2 regions of the Neobacillus sp. Fa239 genome follow, and region 2 is predicted to be linked to the other one. Evidence: a T-box and tRNA genes for the amino acid it is inferred to sense, from the RefSeq annotation. Region 2 holds a T-box; the other holds one or more tRNA genes.
What was found. A T-box is a leader RNA that pairs with one kind of tRNA and senses whether it is charged. The one in region 2 lies ahead of ACZ5XR_RS20435 (glycine--tRNA ligase), so its partner is inferred to be a tRNA-Gly.
Positions count from the first base shown of each region.

Region 1 (8,100 bases), 2.3 Mb from region 2:
TTCCGCATGGAAGGGCCATCGCTCAACGGATAAAAGCTACCCTGGGGATAACAGGCTTATCTCCCCCAAGAGTCCACATCGACGGGGAGGTTTGGCACCTCGATGTCGGCTCATCGCATCCTGGGGCTGTAGTCGGTCCCAAGGGTTGGGCTGTTCGCCCATTAAAGCGGTACGCGAGCTGGGTTCAGAACGTCGTGAGACAGTTCGGTCCCTATCCGTCGTGGGCGCAGGAAATTTGAGAGGAGCTGTCCTTAGTACGAGAGGACCGGGATGGACGCACCGCTGGTGTACCAGTTGTCTTGCCAAAGGCATCGCTGGGTAGCTATGTGCGGACGGGATAAGTGCTGAAAGCATCTAAGCATGAAGCCCCCCTCAAGATGAGATTTCCCATAGCGTCAAGCTAGTAAGATCCCTGAAAGATGATCAGGTTGATAGGTCAGAGGTGGAAGCGTGGCAACATGTGGAGCTGACTGATACTAATCGATCGAGGACTTAACCAATTTTAAGATTACCTCATTTTTACGAAAACTTCTTCTGCATTATCTAGTTTTGAGGGAATGAAATTTTTATAAATTTCCTCTTGAAAAAATCTAAAAAGACATTATAATAAAATAGTGTCTGATAAATAGTCTGGTAATAATGGCGAGAAGGTCACACCCGTTCCCATCCCGAACACGGAAGTTAAGCTTCTCAGCGCCGATGGTAGTTGGGGGCTGTCCCCCTGTGAGAGTAGGACGTTGCCAGGCTGTTATATCATTATTCCGCAGTAGCTCAGTGGTAGAGCTATCGGCTGTTAACCGATCGGTCGTAGGTTCGAGTCCTACCTGCGGAGCCATTATTATGGAGAGCTGTCCGAGTGGCCGAAGGAGCACGATTGGAAATCGTGTAGGCGGGTAACCCTGTCTCAAGGGTTCAAATCCCTTGCTCTCCGCCATAATACTTTTATTTTTGGCCCCTTGGTCAAGCGGTTAAGACACCGCCCTTTCACGGCGGTAACACGGGTTCGAATCCCGTAGGGGTCACCAAAGTTTTTTCGCGTCAGGGAAAATAACTTTCATTATAATGGAGGATTAGCTCAGCTGGGAGAGCATCTGCCTTACAAGCAGAGGGTCGGCGGTTCGATCCCGTCATCCTCCACCATAATATTGTCGCGGGGTGGAGCAGTCCGGTAGCTCGTCGGGCTCATAACCCGAAGGTCGCAGGTTCAAATCCTGTCCCCGCAATTCGGTCTGGTAGTTCAGTTGGTTAGAATGCCTGCCTGTCACGCAGGAGGTCGCGGGTTCGAGTCCCGTCCAGACCGCCATATGTTGGCTCAGTAGCTCAGTCGGTAGAGCAAAGGACTGAAAATCCTTGTGTCGGCGGTTCGATTCCGTCCTGAGCCACCATTTAGATTAAAAGATACGCCGATGTAGCTCAATTGGTAGAGCAACTGAATCGTAATCAGTAGGTTGGGGGTTCGATTCCTCTCGTCGGCACCTTAAGCTGACAAATTCAGTTAATATTATGTGGAGGGGTAGCGAAGTGGCTAAACGCGGCGGACTGTAAATCCGCTCCCTCGGGGTTCGGCGGTTCGAATCCGTCCCCCTCCACCAAATTTTTTTCGCACAAGTGAAAATAACTTTTCATAACATAGGGGTATAGTTTAAAGGTAGAACGAAGGTCTCCAAAACCTTTGGTGTGGGTTCGATTCCTACTACCCCTGCCAATTGATTTTATTGTGGCGATTGTGGCGAAGTGGTTAACGCATCGGATTGTGGTTCCGACATTCGTGGGTTCGATTCCCATCAGTCGCCCCATTAAAAGTATTGAATATTTCAATAAATTGTATTATTATTGGGCTATAGCCAAGCGGTAAGGCATCGCACTTTGACTGCGACATGCGTTGGTTCAAATCCAGCTAGCCCAGCCAATTTGCGGAAGTAGTTCAGTGGTAGAACACCACCTTGCCAAGGTGGGGGTCGCGGGTTCGAATCCCGTCTTCCGCTCCATAAAATACGGCGGCATAGCCAAGTGGTAAGGCAGAGGTCTGCAAAACCTTTACCACCGGTTCGAATCCGGTTGCCGCCTCCAATTAAATAAATGTTGGGTTTTGGATTAGAACAGGTAATTAGATTTCGCCGGGGTGGCGGAACTGGCAGGCGCACAGGACTTAAAATCCTGCGGTAGGTGACTACCGTACCGGTTCGATTCCGGTCCTCGGCATTATTTATTTAAAATTTTATTACGCCGGTGTGGCGGAATTGGCAGACGCGCACGACTCAAAATCGTGTTCCTCTGGAGTGTCGGTTCGACCCCGACCACCGGTATCTTTAGATTTAGATAAACTAAATTTAAACGCTGTAAAGCACTCACAAATGTTGTTAAATCAATGTTTGTGAGTGCTTTTTTCGTTATTGAACCAGAATGTGTAGTTAAAGAGTTTCTTTTTAATTGGAAAAGAAAATGAAGAAGTTGCCGATATTGTCGCCTATGAAGCCTATTGGCGACAATACAGAAGAGAAAGCAACCAAAAGTGTCGCCAGTGTTAGGCTACAAGCTTCAGACTACAAATCAGAGAAGGAAGGAGTCTACGCTAGCAAAAAATGCTCAAAAAGAAGAATAGATAACTTAGAAGAATTCTTCATATAAAAATCACAAAAGATCGTTAACAAAATTAAGTTTCATGGCCTGAAATATCATTGCTCACAAGATTTAAATCCCGTAAATTTGATTTCTTCATATATTATTTTTACAAATAATCACATAAAATGTACGGATTAACTATATAAATTGTCCCTATCAAATAGAACACTTTTTGCATTTAATATATGGAATGATAGATTACATTTTGAAAGGAGGTGAATTCGATGCCTTCACTTACAACAGGTCCGTTTTTGGTACCAAATAAAACGAGCAGTGGAAATCCTATTAACCATGTATTTATTTCCCTTACGAATCTTAGCAGAACAGCTTTAACAGTATATGTAGAGATCCATCAAGCTTTAATTGTATCCGACCCAAATGGCTCCAATTTTCCATCTTCAGAAATGACAGCTCTTCTACCATCCGTTCCAATCACACTTGCACCAAGTTCAGCAGTCATGTTCTCTCAAAAAATCGAACAATCCACTCCTCCAACAGAAGCTGATTCAACAGACGATTCAACAGACGATTCTACTAAAGACGCTGCTACTCAATCAAACCCACAAATCTTGGTAGTTACAATTAGTGGTGATGTAACAAAACCTGGTGATTTAATTCAAGTCAGTGTAACAGGCGGTTTTTCATCCGATGGATTTTCACTTGAAGATGCAGTACCAATGATTAGCTTCCGCCATGCTGATTTAGAACACGTTCACCCTTTTGGCAGCCGCTCACCTCGTCGATACTACTAGGATCCCCTTAATTAGCTGGAAATGATGTTGAAGAAGCGTTATGGGCATTAATTGACACTCAGAAAACCTTTAGACCGTTTCTTTTTTAAGACGGTCTTTTTTGGGACAAGTATAAAGTAAAAATCCGAAATGATACTCTTACAGGCACCACTTTAAATTTTATTTTAGCTGAAATATATCCAACTTCAATTTAATAAACTGTATTAGATGTATAGCCCATGCACTTACCTTAATCTATCGCTAGATTTTAAAAGGAGTGGTCGGTCTGGTCATTCTATCTTCGTTTTCATTCTTAACCAATGATTCTACTGAAATTTATGCATGTAAGTGGGCATCAGAAAAGGAGGAAGCACCGCGTGCCATTGTGCAAATCGCCCACGGTATGGCAGAGCATATTCAGAGATACGAATCATTTGCTAATGAGCTGTTTTTTCATAAAATCCATGTTTACGGTAATGATCATCGGGGGCATGGAAGAACGGGGGAACTGAATAATAGTCCGGGCTATTTTGCGGCTGAACAAGGGTTTGAGAAAGCAGTAGAGGACTTAATTCAGTTGACAACGATTATTAAGAAGGAAAACCCTGATGTTCCCATCATTCTTTTTGGTCATAGTATGGGATCATTTTTAGCAAGAAGATATATTCAGTTATCAGGGGAGGTGTTAAAGGGTGTTATTCTTTCAGGAACAGGTGGGGATCCTGGATGGATGGGGAAGCTGGGAAGAATCATTGCGAAGCGTGAAATGATTAATAAAGGAGCAAAGACATCAAGCCCGTTGATGAACAAATTAACGTTTGGCAGTTATAATAAAGGGTTTCGTCCATATCGTACCGAATTTGATTGGTTGAGCAGGGATGAAGCGGAAGTAGATAAATATATCGAGGACCCATTTTGTGGAGCCGTTTTTACTTCCGGATTTTTCAATGACCTCCTCGAAGGTCTTGAAATTATCAACCATCCTTCCAATATAGCCGCTATTCCTTTGAATCTTCCAATCTACTTAATTTCTGGAAGCAAGGACCCGGTTGGAGGTAAAACAAAGGGTGTTATAAAAACCTATCAGGCTTTTGTAAAGGCTGGAATTACAGATGTAACCTATAAATTTTATCAAGATGCCCGCCATGAAATATTGAATGAAATAAATAGGGCCGAAGTGGTGACGGACATTCTTAACTGGATCAATTTTCACATAAAATAACAAGGTATAAAGGAGAGCTGGAAGAAAATCAACCAGCTCTAAATTAATGATGAGAGTAAACCCACCTAGGTAAAGCAAGTGAGGATTTCGACAAATTTCGTAAAATTCCTTGACGAATTTTAGCAAACCATGTATTATAATATACGTCAGATGAAATGAATTATTATTCATTTAACCATGCGGGTGTAGTTTACTGGTAAAACCTCAGCCTTCCAAGCTGATGTAGTGGGTTCGATTCCCATCACCCGCTCCATACATAACTAACGCAGTGTATCGTTACAATAGAGAACGATGCATTGCGTTTTTCTTTTTTTACTGAAAAAAAGATGCCTTATGAGCATCCAAGAATGCGAAACGATGCGTCACCACCATGTACTTGGACAAACATATTCAATAACGATTCGGTAAGCTTTTCTGCAGATGCTTGCTCAATCGATGGCCTTAAGTAAATGATTTGCAGAGCATTTGTTGTTTTTTCCGTTACGGGTGATCGTTCCGAATCCACGAATGGGCTCCCAAATGGGCCTTGTTGGTCACAAGCGATAATCAAATGTTCCAACGAATTAATCCGGCCATTTAAGCCATTATATTCTTCTCCTTTTCGGCCGATTCGGATTTCAACCGGTCCTGTTAGCCGGTCAAGGTCATAAATGCCAATCGGTACTTGATATTGTAAGGAGAAGAAATTATTGATATCGATAGCACTTTGCACGGGGTTAAGGTAATTTTGCTTTTGCACCCTGCGAATTAGTGCTTCGTTTGAGGGGCGATAACGGTTTGGATCTTTTCCAAGCATTTTAAACACTTTGCGCCATTCCTGAATTCCCGGTAAATCAGTGACGTTCTTGTTTTCTAATTCAAAAAAAATGGACTCTTGGAAAAGCTGGAGCCGTCCTTTTACCATTTGGGGAGAGTCTCCGACCGTGATATTTTTATATTCAATAATTCCTGCTTTAAAATTGGAAATCTGCTCGATAAGCGCTGCTGAAAGGGTAATTTCCAAGCTTTTCACCTCCAAAATACGTTAATAATAGTTTATCATAAAAGGATATGAAATAAATAATGAAGGGGGAGGCCGCCTGTGGATATTATAAAACTAAAAGAAGAGCTCATTGTGTACAGTAAGGAAATTGGGATCGATAAAATTGGTTTTACTACAGCCGATCCCTTTAGTGAGTTGAAAAATAGATTAATCCGGCAGCAGGAATTAGACTATCAATCCGGTTTTGAGGAGCCGGATATTGAGAAACGCACCAATCCTTCTTTGCTTCTGGAGGAACCAAGATCAATCATCTCGATTGCGATTGCGTATCCGTCGAAAATGAAAACTAGAGTCGTCAGCAAAAAAGGGGAAAGAAGAGGGATTTTTTCTCGAGCCTCTTGGGGATTGGATTACCATCATGTTCTTCGAGATCGATTGAAGAAGCTTGAAGCCTTTATTTTAGAAAAAGCTCCTGGCGCACGCTTGAAATCCATGGTAGACACAGGTGAACTTTCTGACCGCGCTGTTGCACAGAGAGCAGGAATCGGCTGGAGCGGGAAAAACTGTGCGATTATTACTCCTGAGTTTGGCTCTTATGTTTATATTGGGGAAATGATAACGAGTCTTCCCTTTGAGCCGGATACACCAATGGAGGACCAATGCGGTACTTGTACGCAATGCCTTGATGCCTGCCCAACAGGTGCTTTGGTTCAGGGTGGACAAATCAATGCCAAGCATTGTATTTCCTTTTTAACACAAACGAAGGATCTGATACCTGACGAATTTAGGGAAAAAATCGGCAATCGTGTTTATGGATGTGATTCCTGTCAAACTGCTTGCCCGGTTAATAAAGGAAAAGAGTTTCATTTCCATGATGAGATTGAGCCTGAACCGGAAGTAGCGAAACCTCTGTTAACCCCTATATTGAAATTGAGCAATCGTGAATTTAAAGCCAAGTTCGGACATGTTTCCGGTGCATGGCGCGGGAAAAAGCCGATTCAGCGGAATGCCATCATTGCTCTTGCGCATTTTAAGGACGATACGGTAGTACCTGATTTAATAGAAGTATTGAAGAATGAACCAAGCCCTGTTACGAAAGGAACAGCGGCATGGGCTCTTGGAAAAATCGGCGGGGACCATGCTTATGCTGCCTTGCTGGAGGCAAAAGGGCAGGAAAATGATGAAACCGTTCAAAAAGAAATTGAAAAAGGCCTTAATTATTATAAACAATAAAAGAGCGAATTGGCTCTTTTTTTGCTTTTAAATTCCTTTTTCCTTCATATGTATGAATGGAAAGGGGGGAAATCCATGCGAGAATTACTCCAAGATTTATTTCAAAAACGGCTTCAACAGTTTGTTGGGAGCCCAAGAAATGAAAGTGATTATTATTCTAAGGCTGAAAAAAAGAAGGAATCATTAGCGAAGCGGTCTGCCGAAATCGTAAAGGTAAAAGCGGCTGGAAAAATAATCGAAGAAACAACCGACGGCGATTTTCAAACCATCAAATACGAGACCCATTTTCAATACTTAATTAAGCAAAAAGGGAGCCTTTATTTAGAAGAAGAGGTTGAAGAAAGAATAGGGAAGTTCTATAAGAATGTACTGATAATGGATGAAGAAATCAATCCATATATTTTTGACAAACAAGAAGAAGCACTACCCGACCTCTCAGAAGAAAATCCCGAGCGCTTGAACTATGAATATAATCGACTGAAAGCTGTGCAATATGCGGAACTGTGGTGGAATAGCTATAATCCATCCTATATTAAGTTTCAAAATGATTGTACCAATTTCATTTCTCAATGCCTTAGATCAGGCGGGGCACCAATGAGAGGATTTCCGAAGCGTGGAAGTGGCTGGTGGCTGCAATATAAAAATTATAGCTATAGCTGGGCAATGGCACATTCATTAAGATTATACTTAGCTAATTCAAAGAGCGGATTAATGGCTAAAGAAGTTAGCAGTCCTGATCAACTTCTATTGGGTGATATCATTTGTTACGATTTTGAAGGAGATGGCCGCTTCAATCATAATACGATGGTCACCGGCAAGGATGCTAATGGCATGCCATTAGTAAATGCCCATACGTATAATAGCCGGAAAAGATACTGGGCATATGAAGATTCTTCTGCTTATACACCAAATATCAAATATAAGTTTTTTTCAATTATTGGTTGATTTCTTGTAGACAATACTCAGAGTCGGTATAATGGCTTATGAGGTGAGTAAACGTGTCAGTGCATGTAGTATTATATCAGCCACAGATTCCATCAAATACAGGGAATATTGCCAGAACCTGTGCAGGAACAGGTGCCACTTTACATTTAATCCGTCCATTAGGATTTTCTACTGATGATAAAATGTTAAAGCGGGCTGGATTAGATTATTGGGAATTCGTTAATATTGTTTATTACGATTCCTTAGATGATTTTTATGAAAAAAATGCCGGCGGCGAGTTTTTTTATTTGACCAAATTTGGCCAAAAGCCACATTCTTCCTTTGATTATAGCGATCCAAATAAGGAGTACTACTTTATTTTTGGT
Region 1 is NZ_AP041611.1:766,308-774,407, forward strand. Features, by position in the region: rRNA gene ACZ5XR_RS03550 (23S ribosomal RNA) at 1-500, shown strand, start outside; rRNA gene rrf (5S ribosomal RNA) at 630-746, shown strand; tRNA gene ACZ5XR_RS03560 (tRNA-Asn) at 761-835, shown strand; tRNA gene ACZ5XR_RS03565 (tRNA-Ser) at 843-934, shown strand; tRNA gene ACZ5XR_RS03570 (tRNA-Glu) at 951-1,025, shown strand; tRNA gene ACZ5XR_RS03575 (tRNA-Val) at 1,065-1,140, shown strand; tRNA gene ACZ5XR_RS03580 (tRNA-Met) at 1,150-1,223, shown strand; tRNA gene ACZ5XR_RS03585 (tRNA-Asp) at 1,227-1,303, shown strand; tRNA gene ACZ5XR_RS03590 (tRNA-Phe) at 1,310-1,385, shown strand; tRNA gene ACZ5XR_RS03595 (tRNA-Thr) at 1,403-1,475, shown strand; tRNA gene ACZ5XR_RS03600 (tRNA-Tyr) at 1,508-1,592, shown strand; tRNA gene ACZ5XR_RS03605 (tRNA-Trp) at 1,632-1,705, shown strand; tRNA gene ACZ5XR_RS03610 (tRNA-His) at 1,721-1,796, shown strand; tRNA gene ACZ5XR_RS03615 (tRNA-Gln) at 1,835-1,909, shown strand; tRNA gene ACZ5XR_RS03620 (tRNA-Gly) at 1,914-1,988, shown strand; tRNA gene ACZ5XR_RS03625 (tRNA-Cys) at 1,997-2,070, shown strand; tRNA gene ACZ5XR_RS03630 (tRNA-Leu) at 2,117-2,202, shown strand; tRNA gene ACZ5XR_RS03635 (tRNA-Leu) at 2,226-2,306, shown strand; gene ACZ5XR_RS03640 (hypothetical protein) at 2,431-2,628, shown strand; gene ACZ5XR_RS03645 (hypothetical protein) at 2,847-3,374, shown strand; gene ACZ5XR_RS03650 (alpha/beta hydrolase) at 3,631-4,575, shown strand; tRNA gene ACZ5XR_RS03655 (tRNA-Gly) at 4,755-4,828, shown strand; gene ACZ5XR_RS03660 (B3/B4 domain-containing protein) at 4,907-5,578, opposite strand; gene queG (tRNA epoxyqueuosine(34) reductase QueG) at 5,657-6,790, shown strand; gene ACZ5XR_RS03670 (amidase domain-containing protein) at 6,866-7,735, shown strand; gene trmL (tRNA (uridine(34)/cytosine(34)/5-carboxymethylaminomethyluridine(34)-2'-O)-methyltransferase TrmL) at 7,789-8,100, shown strand, end outside.
Region 1: it encodes a tRNA-Gly, which carries the amino acid that the T-box ahead of ACZ5XR_RS20435 (glycine--tRNA ligase) is inferred to sense. The anticodon was not compared.

Region 2 (8,100 bases):
GAATATCTCAATTTGGTCCATCAGCGGTCCCATTAAATCGACCGTATAGATTCCAGCTTCAGACGCTTTTTGATTCATATAGGTTCGCATTCCAGGCTTTACAAGTGTAAAAGCGATCATAGCTTTATCCAATGCAACCAGTGAAATAACTTCATCAATATGTTCCTTGTCCTCTACATATGGATATCTTTTCAATGTCATACCTGAGCCATTAAATTGGCTAATGGCTGCTTTGGTTACTAATTCAGCTGTTTCCCCAACTGAGTCAGATACAACATATATAATAGGCATACTCATCCCCTTAACATCTCCTCTTTTAATTACTTTCTTATTCATCGCCGAGTGCAACAAAGGCTCTTGCAATATTCGTTTTTGTTACACGGCCAATAACCTCGAAGCCTTTTTCTGTTTTTTTAACAACAGGAAGGGCGTCAATTTGTTTATCAATTAATTTTTTAGCAACATCTATTAAAAGATCTTCCCGTTCACACATGGTAATATTCGGCATCCTTGTCATAATAATATTGACAGGAAAAGTCGAAAGCTCCTGCTTTCCAAGGCTTGCTCGCAATAAATCCTTCCGCGATAAAACTCCAACTAAAATGGAATTTTGGTCCACTACGAATAATGTACCCACATCTTCAAGGAACATTGTACAAATAGCATCATAGACTGAAACATTTTCATTTACGACGACGGGAATTGATTGATAATTTTTCACGTGTATTTTCTGTAAATTTTCAGTTAACAGCTGTGTTCCTGATTTACCGGTATAAAAATAACCAACACGCGGCCTGGCATCTAAATAGCCAGCCATGGTTAATATGGCAAGGTCCGGCCTAAGCGTTGCTCTGGTCAGGTTTAATTGGTCTGCAATATGCTCCCCTGTTATTGGTCCATTTTCTTGTACAATTTGCAATATTTGTTCTTGCCTCTTAGTCAGTTCGATTGTTCTCACCACCTAAATGTAGCATTTCATGTATTTTTTATAGAAATATTATATCCCAATTATTTTTCATTTGAAAAGAATTTACCGCACTAATGCTAGATAAAAAGGTGCGGAAAATCCGCACCTTTTTTAAAATACCATCTTGCTTTGCAAAAAGCTTACAAGTTCATTGATTGGAAGTCGGGTTTGTTCCATGGTGTCCCTGTCGCGGACTGTAACCATTTGATCTTCCTTTGAATCAAAATCATAAGTTATGCAGAACGGTGTTCCAATTTCATCATGACGACGATAACGTTTACCAATTGAACCGGCTTCATCATAATCAACCGTAAAATGTTTCGCCAATGTACCAAATACTTCTTTTGCTTCTTCAGACAGTTTTTTTGATAATGGAAGCACGGCAGCTTTTATTGGTGCAAGCGCAGGATGAAAATGCATTACTGTTCGGGCCGTGCCGTCTTCAAGCTGTTCTTCATCATAGGCATCAATCAAGAAGGCCAATGTGACGCGGTCGGCTCCCAAAGATGGCTCAATACAGAATGGAATATATCGTTCATTGGTCTCCGGATCAATATAATTAAAATCTTCACCAGAAAACTGCATATGCTGCTTCAAATCATAGTCAGTCCGTGAAGCAACGCCCCATAACTCACCCCAGCCAAACGGAAATTTATATTCAAAATCAGTTGTCGCATTACTGTAATGTGAAAGTTCATCCTCTGAGTGATCACGAAGTCTTAAATTCTCCTTATTAATTCCTAAAGATAACAGCCAATTCTCAGCATATCCCTTCCAATAATCAAACCATTTCAGCTCTTCTCCTGGTTTACAGAAAAACTCCAGCTCCATTTGTTCAAACTCTCTGGTTCGGAAGGTGAAATTACCTGGTGTTATTTCATTTCGGAAACTTTTTCCGATTTGGGCGATACCAAAAGGAAGTTTCTTTCTCATTGTCCGCTGCACATTTTTAAAATTCACAAAAATACCTTGGGCCGTTTCCGGACGCAGGAAAATTTCATTGGTACTTGATTCTGTTACACCCTGGAAGGTTTTAAACATTAAATTAAACTGACGGATACCAGTAAAGTCATGACTCCCACAATCAGGGCATGCGATATTATGCTCTCTAATAAGCTCTTCCATCTTATCAAATGGGAGGCCGTCCACCACCAATTCAATTCCCTTTTCATCAAGAGCATTTTCAATTAATTTGTCAGCTCGATGACGTGCTTTGCAATTCTTACAATCAATCATTGGGTCATTAAAATTACCGATATGACCGCTTGCCTCCCAAGTTCTTGGGTTCATCAGAATACTTGCATCCAAGCCCACATTATAGGGCGACTCTTGAATGAACTTCTTCCACCATGCTTGTTTAATATTGTTTTTAAACTCCACACCTAAAGGACCGTAATCCCAAGTATTCGCAAGTCCTCCGTAAATTTCGGATCCAGGAAAAATAAAACCTCTATGCTTAGCGTGGGAAACGATTTGTTCCATTGTTACACTCATTTTTTTCTCTCCTTTTGACAAATTAAAAAACTCCCGCCTCTATGCCTTAGGCATAGGGACGAGAGTTACCCGCGGTTCCACCCTATTTGCTGACATTAATCAGCCACTTTACATCATGATTGCTCCGGAGTGCCTTCCTTGGCTTCCTATACCCTAGCTTCCACCATCCTAGGTTCGCTTTTATAGATATTTCCAAGTACTCTTTTCCATCACAGCAATTATTTATTTTAAAGAAAATATTACCTAATTCCTTTAAAATTGTCAACAAAGCAATTATAAAAGATTACGAAATTGATCCATGGAATTTAAAAATTTTTTTGATTTTAAATGAAGGCCGGAATATTCATCATAATAAAGAGAAATCACTTTCTTTAATTCTGCCTTTGTTTCGTCTTTAAGTGATATATTCCCCAGTCGAGACAGATCAAAAAAATAAAATAAACGTAATAATTTCACTGTTGCCGGTGATATTTTGATATTGTATGGGTCGCTTCCCAAACACCGATGACATATAAAGCCGCCTTCTCTAATCGAAAAAGAAAAATTCCCGTCCGTTCTGGCGCAAATGGTGCATTGATTTAAAACGGGATACAGCCCCATAACATTCAACATTTTCATTTCATAGATGTTCATTAAAACATCCGGATCAAATCCTTCATTCATATAATTCAGGGTTTGATACAACAGCTCAAAATGAAAAGGGTTCGGCTTTTTTTCTTCAGTACATTTATCGGTCAATTCAACGATATAACTGGCGTAAGCAGTCAAAAAAATGTCCTCGCCAATCGAACGCAGTGAAGTGATAATTTCACCCTGCTGTAAACTTCCGAGACCTGTTCCTTTTTGAATAAGAAAATAGCCATAAGTAAAAAGCTGGGTAATGGAAGAAAGACGGCTGTTTGGCTTTTTTGCTCCTCTAGCCATGACACCAATCTTTCCCCATTCCCTTGTGTATAAGGTAACTATCTTATTGGTTTCACTATAATCAGTGGTTCTTATAACGATGCCTTCACATTTCTGGAGCAAAATGATCACCATCCAATGTGGGCGAGAAGACTTGCTTATGAAATGGGAAAATCTATTTGTGCTAGCTCTTCATTCAGATTTCCGGGTATTTCTTGGTTTTCCTTCTCAAGTTCCTTAAAGAGAAGATATGTGTCAATATTACCTGTCTGGGTAAATACTTTCCACGTAAAATCCATCATCGAAAACCCCACCTTTCAATTTTTAGACTAGCTAAATTTTTAATCCCCAACCTTACAATTATCATAGCCTGCCGCCGCAAAAATCATAAGACGAAAAAATTGTTAATGTTGTCCATACATATTCTTAAAACTGAACTAATATTTTAGATAGGGTTATTACTCAATATTCATCTTCATTAAAGCCAAAATCGCGAAGCTGGGACATTTTATTTCGCCAATCCTTTTGAACTTTCACCCAAAGCTCTAAAAAAACTTTTGACCCGAGTAAATTTTCAATATCTACTCGAGCTCTTTTTCCAATTTCCTTAAGCATACTGCCTTGTTTGCCGATGATAATACCCTTTTGCGAATCCCTCTCCACAATTACGGTAGCCATTACATGAATGACATCCTTGCCTGCTTGCCGTTCAATTTTATCAAGAACAACAGCTATAGAGTGGGGAATTTCTTCCCTGGTTAAATGCAGCGCTTTCTCCCTGATTAATTCAGTTATTATGAATCTCTCAGGATGATCCGTTACCTGGTCTGCAGGATAATATTGAGGCCCTTCTGGCAAATAAGTTTTAAGCTGCTCCAAAAGACGCTCTACATTATTTCCTTCTAACGCAGAAATCGGGACAATTTCTTTAAATGGATATCTTTCTTTATATGATTCAATAATTGGTAATAGGTCATCAGGGTGGATTTGGTCAATTTTATTTATTACCAGAAAGATTGGTGTCTTGACAGTTTGGAATCTTTCAAGGATGAATTCTTCACCACGTCCAAATCCTTCTTCTGCATTTACCATAAATAAAACTAAATCCACTTCTTTCAGTGTATTTTGGGCTACCTTCATCATAAAGTCGCCTAATCTGTGTTTTGGTTTATGAATACCTGGCGTATCAATAAAAATCATTTGGGTATCAGCTAATGTTAACACCCCTTGAATTTTATTGCGTGTGGTCTGTGGTTTATCGCTCATAATGGCAATCTTTTGCCCGATAACCCGATTTAGAAAGGTTGATTTCCCTACATTTGGCCGACCTATGATCGAAATAAACCCTGATTTAAAGCCGTTTTTTACATTCCCATTATTCAACATTTAGGTCCTCCGGTGTAAAAGCTCCTGGTAACAATTCCTCTACATTTGTCTCTAAAATATCCCCTTTAAGGTTCGTTAGAACTACTTTCATATCCTTTGGGCATAGTTCAGAAATCACTTGGCGGCAAGCACCGCACGGCGAACACGGACGGTCAGTATCGGCCACAACTGCAAGCAGCACGAAATCGCGGTCTCCTTCGGAATAAGCTTTAAACAATGCTGTACGTTCTGCACAATTACACATACTATAGGCAGCGTTTTCAATATTACAGCCGTGATATACTTTGCCATCCTTCGTCAGCAAAGCTGCACCAACGCCAAACTTTGAATAGGGTATATAGGCTTTTTCTCTGGCTGATTTTGCTTCTACAATCAACTGCTCAATGTTCACAAAATTTTCTTCCTTTCAAGCAGGAATCCTGCTCACTCTTATTTTACCTCAAAATCCTTTCAAAAACATTACTTGTAGTGAAAATGTAATAAAAAATTTTAAATTTTCTAAATTGTTAAATTTCTTTTAAAAATGGGGACTGAAAATATTTTATCTAACTTTATTCCCTAATTCAAATGCCCTACAATTTAAAGTAATTTTTGTAAGTAAGGCACAAAAATCAGAATGCCAATTACGACTGAAATGAAAGCAAATATAAATACCGCACTGGCAGCCATATCCTTAGCCTGTTTTGCAAGAGGATGAAATTCCTCAGTGACAAGGTCGACAACTCTCTCTATAGCCGTATTAACCAGCTCTAAAGAAAGCATTCCGCCGATTGCAATGAGAACAATCAACCATTCAGTCTTCGAAATCCCAAAGAATAAACCACTGCCTATAACCAGTACAGAAAAGGTAACATGTATTTTCATGTTTCTTTCTGTTCGAATAGCTGATCGTATTCCATTCATGGCAAATGAAAAAGAACGAAACAAGGAATTGGATTTTCGACTACCGTGTGAGCCCATAATTGTCTAAAATTTCCCTTTGCAATGTGAACATTTCTTTCTCTTCTTCATCTGTCATATGATCATAACCTAAAAGATGTAAGAATCCATGAACGGAAAGGAAACCAAGCTCACGAATAAAAGAATGTCCGTATTCTTCAGCTTGTTCTATCGCTTTTGGGATTGATATAATGATGTCTCCTAAAACGCGGGGTAATTCCGCGCCAATTAACTCCACTTCCCCTTCACCAAGCTCTTCCATTGCAAATGAAATCACATCAGTTGGGGTATCTTTATCACGGTATTCTCGGTTTATTTCTTGAATTCTTGCATTTGAAACAAACGTGACTGAGACTTCACTTTCATCCTCAATTTCAAGTTTATTGGCCGCAAAATTTAGCAGTTGATCAATTTCATGAATTTGATCTTCTGACAATTGACTTGTTTCATCTAAAAAATCAATGATTAACTTCATGCTTGGTTCACCTTCTTAGTCATTTCTGGATATTCAATCCGTGAGTGAAAAATTCCTTTTAATGTTTCACATAGAGTGTGAGCAACCGTATCAAGTTCCTTTAAGGTTAAATCACATTCGTTTAATTGCCCATCCTGTAAGCGGTCTGAGACAATCTTTTTAACAAGGGTCTCAATAAGAACAGGAGTGGGTTGTGATAAAGAGCGAACCGCTGCTTCCACACTATCTGCTATACCGACAACGGCCGATTCCTTCGACTGCGCCTTAGGTCCCGGATAACGAAAAGCATCTTCCTTTATTTCCTCGTCATTTTGAAGAGCCTTATGATAAAAGAATTTTAATAATGATGTACCATGATGCTGTTCAGCAATATCAACAATTTCCTTCGGCATATGATATTTCCTTAAAACATTGGAACCATCCGTGACATGGGCAATAATGATACTGGCACTTTTCTCAGGAGAAAGCCGGTCATGAGGATTCTCAAGATGCATTTGATTTTCAATAAAGAAATTGGGTCTATTTGTTTTGCCAATATCATGATAATAACTGCCAACTCTCGCAAGAAGGCCATTTGCTCCAATAGCCTCACAAGCCGATTCAGCCAAATTGGCAACCATTACGCTATGATGATAGGTTCCAGGTGCTTCCATTAAAATTTTTCTAAGAAGCGGATGATTGGGATTCGAAAGTTCGATCAATCTCATCGTGGACAGGATTCCAAAACTTGCTTCAAAGAACGGTAATAAACCAATGGTCAAAACAGCTGAAGCAATTCCTGACACGAGAGCTGTTAGAAAATAATAACCATATTCCAATCCTGAAAATTGCCCATTCGGAATAAACATCAACGCCCAAATCGTAATAAGATTAACCGCTGCAGAAAAAGAGCCGGCTTGTAATATTTTAGATCGTTGATTATGGCTGCTTAAAAATAAGATCCCGGCAAGTCCGCTGAAAAGGATGTAAATACCTTCTGAGAAATTCATCGTCCCGGTAATCCCTTCGTTGAAGACGATGCTGCCACAAACCGCCAAAATAATGGACATGAAAATAGCCAGTTTTTCATCAATTAAAATTTTAATGAGCATTCCCGCCATTGCGGCAGGAAAGAGATAGCCAATACCCGAATAATTAAGGATCTGCAGAGTACTTATTAATTTCAAAATAAAGATAGACAGGATAAAAATAATACCAAACAATAGCAAATTGGTTTGCCTTTTTTCTGTCTGTACTTTTATTTGATAAAAATAGTAATAGATGGCAGAAAGGATAATGATAATCATGAAACTGAGACCAATGAACGGCTTATATGATTTTTCATTATCTAATAAACCCACAAGCTTCAGCTGTCGATAAATTTCAGGATTAATTAATTCTCCTTCTTCCACAATAATTTGCCCCTGAAGTATTTTTACAGGTTCAATACTTTCTGCAGCTTGCTTTCTTAAATCTTCCGTTGCCACAGGATCATAGAATTCATTTTGGATAATCGCATATCTTCCCAGTTCAATCGTGGCACTTTTCAAGGTGCTATTTAAGGCGGAATATTTTAATTCCTCTTCTACTTTCTTTTTGGCATTTTCCACTTCATCTGTAGATATCCTCTTAGCCATGACCTTATTGATTGCCGTAACCGTCAAGTCTTTTGCAATGGAAAGCTCGTCCTTGCTCGCTTGAACAAGTCCTAAAAAAACGGAATCAGATAAATCCTTCGTGACATTTTCAGTTAACTTTCCTTTTAGCTTGGAGATTTTTTCATCATCAAGTTGCTGCATCTCTTGAGAAGGCTTTACTTCACTGGTGTCCTTATTCTTTAATTCCGTATTCACTTCATCATTAATTTCTGCTGCTGCATCAAAAATAGAAGAGATTAAGTCCACTCGATTTTGTGTATATTCCTTTTTTAAAGTATAGACATCCTGTACTTGATCAA
Region 2 is NZ_AP041611.1:4,129,290-4,137,389, forward strand. Features, by position in the region: gene ACZ5XR_RS20425 (pyruvate, water dikinase regulatory protein) at 1-297, opposite strand, end outside; gene ACZ5XR_RS20430 (helix-turn-helix transcriptional regulator) at 329-961, opposite strand; gene ACZ5XR_RS20435 (glycine--tRNA ligase) at 1,079-2,461, opposite strand; T-box leader at 2,513-2,683, opposite strand; gene recO (DNA repair protein RecO) at 2,735-3,487, opposite strand; gene ACZ5XR_RS20445 (YqzL family protein) at 3,523-3,666, opposite strand; gene era (GTPase Era) at 3,827-4,750, opposite strand; gene ACZ5XR_RS20455 (cytidine deaminase) at 4,740-5,141, opposite strand; gene ACZ5XR_RS20460 (diacylglycerol kinase family protein) at 5,330-5,710, opposite strand; gene ybeY (rRNA maturation RNase YbeY) at 5,694-6,164, opposite strand; gene ACZ5XR_RS20470 (HD family phosphohydrolase) at 6,161-8,100, opposite strand, start outside.